3 regions of the Vibrio rotiferianus genome follow, and region 3 is predicted to be linked to each of the others. Evidence: predicted binding sites of a transcription regulator. Region 3 holds the regulator's gene; each other region holds the start of a gene.
The links. The regulator CRP, encoded in region 3, controls carbon source genes, mostly activating them, when cyclic AMP is high. The targets are predictions, from matches to a motif close to TGTGANNNNNNTCACA.

Region 1 (2,278 bases), 830 kb from region 3:
GGGTTCGGCTAGGCGCCCCCGGCTAGAATCGTTTTATGCTTTGTTAAGAAGCATTTACTTAGAATGACTAAGCCACATACTTCTTGCCGCGCCTAAAACGATTCTATCTCGAGCAAAATTTAACCGCAAAAGATCAATAGACCCTAGTCACTCTGATTGAAGGTTAATATAATGCTTCAGTAGGATCTGCTCAGTAAACTGTGTTCTGAGATAGAAGCCACGAGGCAGGGTTTTTATCGGCTTGCCGTTTGAACTGTATGCTTCAGTAAGTGCTTTGGCATTTGCGGCTTTAGGACGTAGATGAAGCGCTTCGCCGTGTCTGGCGGAAATTTGATCAAACTTGCCCAGTACGATCAAATCCATTAACTCTTCCCAATCGTTTTTCAGGGTCAACTCTTCTTCTTCATCCGGTGACCAAATCAACGGGCTCCCAACGCGGCGCTCAGCCAACGGAATCTCGCGCTCGCCCTCAACCGGAACCCAAAGCACGCGGGAGAGCTTGTTGCGCACGTGACTCGTTTCCCATGTTAAACCTTGCACACCAGTCAATGGTGCGACAGAGACAAAGGTCGTTTCTAATGGTTTGCCAGAGTAGCTGATCGGTATGCTCTTTAACTCGATTCCTAGTTTGGCGAAATCTTGTTGCGGCTTACTACCTGCGGGTGCACCCAAATGCCATTCTAGTAATTGACCGACCCAACCTTTATCGCGTTTCAAGTTTTCAGGAACGGTCATACCAGCTTCTTCTGCGAGTTCAGCAAAGCTTAATCCCGCAATCTCTTGCGCACGTTCCATCAGTTCAGCTTCGGATTGTGGTTCTGGTTTCATAATGACAAAGTGGTATTGGAAAACGCCTAGTCTAACAAATTTAAATAAAATCCTCTGTCGAAGATTTCATCGAGCTGGATTAAGAATGATCAATTCATAACTTATCCACAGATTAGGAAGTGACCAATAGGATCTTTGCTTGGGCTGGATGAATAAACAGGGGTTTAAGCGATGAGTGTGACTTGATTTTATTGAGATATCATGAAGTCCTACCTGTCTAATGTGGATAAATTGCCAATTGAGCGATCTTTGACCGATCTGAGTTTGGTGAAAAGATCATCAATAAAAGTTAGATCGTTAATTAAGCTAATTTCATTTATTTACCTTAAAAGTCAATATCTTATGATTGCCTTTCTCTTTTGTGAATAATCTTGTTTGTGATGGTTTTGAGCAAAAAACTTTATTGATCTTGTTTTCTTCACAAAGTTATTCACAGAAAAGGTGAATAAATGTGGGCTATGTCTCAATCCTGTGTTGATAAAGTAATGATTGCTCAAAAGATATCCAAAAATGGTTCAAAGGTAATAAATCTTGCTCATATCACATCAGTAAGTTTGCTAGTAATGGGGATATGTGGAAAAATCACGGTAATAAAAAATTATTCATAGAGGTTAGCCGGTGATAGATGGCGATGGTTACCGACTGAACGTTGGTATTGTGATCTGTAATAACCATGGTCAGGTATTCTGGGCTAAACGATACGGGCAACACTCATGGCAATTTCCACAAGGTGGGATTGACGAAGGTGAAACACCTGAACAAGCTATGTTCAGGGAGTTATATGAAGAAGTCGGTCTGACGAAAAAAGACGTTAAGATCATTGCAACAAGTCGTCATTGGTTAAGATATAAACTACCAAAGCGATTGGTGCGATGGGACTCCAAGCCTGTTTGTATCGGCCAAAAACAGAAATGGTTTCTGCTGCGATTGGATTGCGATGAGTCGCACATCAATATGCAGCGTGGAAAATCCCCTGAATTTGATGGTTGGCGCTGGGTAAGTTATTGGTATCCAGTTAGGCAAGTTGTTTCTTTCAAGCGAGACGTATACCGCCGAGCAATGAAAGAGTTTGCATCTTTAGCCATGCCTTTTCGAGAGCGAAAGACGAAAGGGAAAAGAAAAAAGCAACGTAGATAGAGGATTATTATGCTCAGTCAGCTAAGGGAAATAGTTGAAAAAGTCTCCAGAGTCGATGATCTCCATCTTGCACTCGACATTCTGGTAAAAGAGACTTGTGCAGCCCTATGCACTGAGTGTTGTACTATCTATCTTGCTAACCAAGAAATGCAGCGCCTTGAGTTGATGGCAACTCAAGGCCTTATTTTTGAAGGTGATAGCATCCATATCAACTTCAATGAAGGTTTAGTTGGCTTAGTTAAGCGCAGCGCTGAACCGCTAAATTTAGCCGAAGCCTCCACTCACCCTGACTTCAAATTCTTCCCCCAATTAG
Region 2 (2,278 bases), 480 kb from region 3:
AAGAGCTGGTGGATAAGTTGGCGTTCTTATCCGGTGCTCCGCAAGACGATTTAGAAATCGACCTTACCTTCGATGTGCTTGGTGAAGGAAAAAACATCCGTCTAACCGGTTGGCTAACTCAATGCTATCAGTCCGGTTTGATTCGCTACCGCAGCGGTAAAATTCGTGCGCAGGATTACCTCGCTGCATGGATTGATCATCTTGCTATGTCTGCCTCTGGTCACGCTAGAAAGACCCACGTTATCGGTTATGACCGCAAGGAAGGCGCAGTGCATTTGGTTTACCCAGCAATGGCAGACGCTGCGCAAGCAAAACAACTACTTGCTGAATTAGTGCGTTTGTTTTTTGAAGGCATGACCAAGCCATTACCATACTTCCCGAAAACAGCACTGGCGTGCGTTGAGGCGGGCTTTAGTCGTGGTCATTGGGCTGATGACGAAGAGAAATCGCTGAAGAAAATGGCGGATGCATTCAATGATGGCTACATGAGTCCAGGAGAAGGAAATAACGCGTATATTTCGCGTATTTGGTCTACTTGGAATGACGAGCTTGCAGCAGAAGTTCGCACGCTGACCGCATTGGTTCTTCAAGGCGCAAGATTGGCGGCGATGGATGCCGATGATGAAAAGTAAGTTGGATTATTTAGACAAAAAAGAGAGTAGGGTGGCCGCCAGAAAATCATTATTTTTTGTAGGGCGTTCGCTGTACGGCCACAAGGTCAGAGGGACCATGATTCGTTTGAGTGTTTAGCCTGATCATTTATCAATACGTTAAAGTGATTGATCTGTTATCAGTGCTCATCTCGTGACGCGCATACTAGCGGTTGAAGATCAGGATAACCGTGAGTGAGATCCCACTAACCTCTAAATATTCCAACTTGTTAGACATATAAATAGAATTTTTAACGACAGATCACAGTTCGGTCAGTCGATAATCCGGAGAGATTCAGCGTTATGGCGCAAATGTCAGTTCCAACTCCACTGCAAACCATGACTTTTCCACTGCATGGTGCAAGGTTAATTGAAGCATCGGCAGGTACGGGTAAAACCTTTACCATCGCGGGTTTGTATCTGCGACTCCTACTAGGGCATGGCACGACAGATACCAAACACCGCGTGCCGTTGACCGTGGATCAAATTCTGGTGGTGACCTTTACCGAAGCCGCAACGGCGGAGCTGCGTGATCGTATTCGTGCGCGTATTCATGACGCGAGGATCGCATTCGCTCGCGGGAAAAGCTCAGATCCTGTGATTCAGCCTTTATTGGAAGAAATTGAGGATCATAAGCAAGCCGCCGAGATCCTTTTGCAAGCAGAGCGCCAAATGGATGAAGCCGCGGTGTACACCATTCACGGTTTCTGCCAACGCATGCTGACGCAAAACGCATTTGAATCTGGTAGTCGTTTCAATAATGAGTTTGTGACAGACGAAAGCCATCTTAAAGCGCAAGTGGTTGCCGATTACTGGCGTCGTAACTTCTACCCGCTGCCATTCGCTTTGGCGGGAGAAGTACGCCAACTATGGGGTTCGCCATCGGATCTGTTGTATGACATTAGCAACTACCTCACGGGTGCACCGCTAAGTCTCTCTGTCCCTGCAATGCAAGGTAGCCTTGCCGATTTGCATGAGCAAAACTTAAAGCAAATTGATGCTTTGAAAGGCCAGTGGCGTGATAGCCAAGAGGATTTCCTCGCACTGATTGCTGATTCCGACGTCAACAAGCGCAGCTACACCAAAAAGTCTTTACCGACGTGGCTAGAAGCGGTCAACGCTTGGGCTGCGACAGAAACCACGGGCTATGACTATCCAGATAAGTTGGAGAAGTTCGCGCAGAATGTGTTATTTGAGAAAACGCCGAAAGGCACTGCGCCACAGCACCCAGTGTTTGAGGCGATTGAAGCTTTTCTTGCCAACCCAATAAGCTTAAAAGCGCCATTATTAGCGCATGCGATTGAGCATTGTCGCGTGATGCTGGCAAAAGCAAAAAATCAGAAGCAATGGTTGTCATTTGATGACTTGCTGACTCAGCTTTCTGCCTCGATTGATACCGATGAAACCGCAATACTGACAGAGCGTATCCGTACGCTTTATCCGGTTGCGATGATCGACGAATTCCAAGATACCGACCCACTGCAATACAGTATTTTTAGCCGCATTTATTTAGATAACCCAGAGTGCGGTTTGTTTATGATCGGTGATCCGAAGCAGGCGATTTACGGTTTCCGTGGGGCGGACATCTTCACTTACATCAAGGCTCGTAACCAAGTTAGTGCTCACTA
Region 3 (2,278 bases):
GATGTCGAGATCCGTAAGGCTCGTGAACAAGGTCGACACATCAGCTACTTCGGTCCGCAAGCCAATGACTTCCCAGGGTTAGAAGAGTTTTTCCGAAAGTATGGTGAAGAAGGCTCTGGCAGTGTGCGTCGCTATCTGCATACCTTTGATGAGGCGGTACCCTACAATCAAATGCCTGGCACTTTCACACCATGGCAAGACTTACCTGAAGACAGCAACGTACTGTTCTATGAAGGTTTACACGGTGGTGTCGTAGATGGTGACGTCAACGTGGCGCGTCACGTTGACTTTCTAATTGGCATGGTGCCAATCGTGAACTTGGAATGGATTCAAAAGTTCGTTCGTGACACGCGCGATCGTGGCCACTCAAGAGAAGCGGTAATGGATTCGATCGTACGCTCGATGGACGATTACCTGAACTACATTACCCCGCAATTTTCTCGTACACATATCAACTTTCAGCGTGTACCAACGGTTGATACTTCCAACCCACTTAACGCGAAAGGCATCCCGAGTTTGGATGAGAGTTTCGTGGTGATCCGCCTACGCGGAATCAAGAATGTCGACTTCCCGTATTTGCTGGCGATGATTGATGGATCATTCATGTCTCGTCATAACACCATTGTGGTGCCGGGCGGTAAGATGAGCTTTGCAATGGAGCTCATAGTGAGGCCGATTCTGCAGCAACTCATCGAAACTGGGAAAATTGGTTAAAAACCTCGTTAATTGAGTGTTTACTTTTCATACCGTGATCATGTGCACAGTTTTGCTTACAAAATCTCAATCATGGCACGATTAAAATCAAGAAATCGTTTCCGAAAAAGGATACTATTTCTAACCGAAACACAAGAGAGCTTGCAGCATATAAAAAGTGCTCTTATTCTAGTAAGCCAATTCAGGCTTAGCTAAAATATGGATAGCGCAAGCGTACCCTGCAGAGGAAGTGAGATATTATGGTTCTAGGTAAACCTCAAACCGACCCAACATTAGAGTGGTTTCTTTCACACTGTCATATTCATAAGTACCCATCAAAGAGCACGCTAATTCACGCGGGCGAAAAAGCAGAGACTTTGTACTACATCGTTAAAGGTTCTGTTGCGGTTCTTATCAAAGACGAAGAAGGTAAGGAAATGATCCTTTCTTACCTAAACCAAGGCGACTTCATTGGTGAGCTTGGTCTATTCGAAGAAGACCAAGAGCGTACAGCTTGGGTTCGCGCTAAATCTCCTTGTGAAGTGGCAGAGATTTCTTTCAAGAAATTCCGTCAACTTATCCAAGTTAACCCAGACATCCTAATGCGCCTTTCTGCGCAAATGGCTCGTCGTCTACAAGTTACTAGCCAAAAAGTGGGTGACCTAGCGTTCCTAGACGTAACTGGTCGTATCGCTCAGACTCTTCTGAACCTTGCTAAACAGCCAGATGCGATGACGCACCCAGACGGCATGCAAATCAAGATCACTCGTCAAGAAATCGGTCAAATCGTTGGCTGTTCTCGTGAGACAGTAGGTCGTATCTTGAAGATGCTAGAAGAGCAGAACCTAATTTCTGCGCACGGTAAGACTATCGTTGTTTACGGGACTCGTTAATCTCGATTAACGTTTAAAAAATTTAAAAGCCACCAAATGTAAGTTTGGTGGCTTTTTCTTTTTTGGGAGTTAGACATTGAGAGTCGAGAGCATTGCACTTCACAACGGACTTCATCCTTTGAGATGAAGCCCTCTCAGATTCCAAGTAAAAACCCTCTCAAAGCGCTCTCGCCTCATATCTATTAACCGTTGGTACTCTCGAAGATCTTATCTGCCGATGCTGCCACAAACCCTGGGTACAACTCACCGTTATCCATTGGGTAGCGTTTAGCAAACTCATAGAAGCCACCAGGAATCACCTCAACGCCTTCAGCAAAGGTCACTGGCACTTTGTCTGCCATGGTCGACGATTGCTCTAGTAGCACCTCTGGCGTGCCTTTTACTTCACCGCCATTCTCGTTAATAGTGAAACCAGCTGTGCGTAGGTGGTCGTTTACCTGCTTCACTTCTTGGTGCTGATTGAGCTGATTCACACTCACTGTGAAGTGGTTAGCTCCGTAACCGTGCGCAGCAAGCCAAGAAGCGTACTCACTCTCTTTCGCTAAGATTTGGAAGTCAGCATAGCTAAGGTCCCACAAACGTCCGCCGTACAAGAAGTCACTGCCTGTCAGTTTAGAAGCATCAACCTGCTCTACCAGTTTATGAACGATGGCTTGTAGCTCTGGTGAGCACTCATCCACTTTCAATTCACT

Region 1: a site for CRP is predicted at 1,279-1,294, ahead of rppH (RNA pyrophosphohydrolase). Genes of this name have one in related genera too.
Region 2: a site for CRP is predicted at 841-856, ahead of recB (exodeoxyribonuclease V subunit beta). Genes of this name have one in related genera too.

What each region holds. Positions count from the first base shown of each region.
Region 1 is NZ_CP018312.1:2,595,962-2,598,239, reverse strand. It holds gene mutH (DNA mismatch repair endonuclease MutH) at 148-828, opposite strand; gene rppH (RNA pyrophosphohydrolase) at 1,447-1,965, shown strand; gene ptsP (phosphoenolpyruvate--protein phosphotransferase) at 1,975-2,278, shown strand, end outside.
Region 2 is NZ_CP018312.1:586,483-588,760, forward strand. It holds gene recC (exodeoxyribonuclease V subunit gamma) at 1-632, shown strand, start outside; gene recB (exodeoxyribonuclease V subunit beta) at 954-2,278, shown strand, end outside.
Region 3 is NZ_CP018312.1:104,654-106,931, reverse strand. It holds gene BSZ04_RS09505 (phosphoribulokinase) at 1-714, shown strand, start outside; gene crp (cAMP-activated global transcriptional regulator CRP) at 954-1,586, shown strand; gene BSZ04_RS09495 (DUF1338 domain-containing protein) at 1,769-2,278, opposite strand, start outside.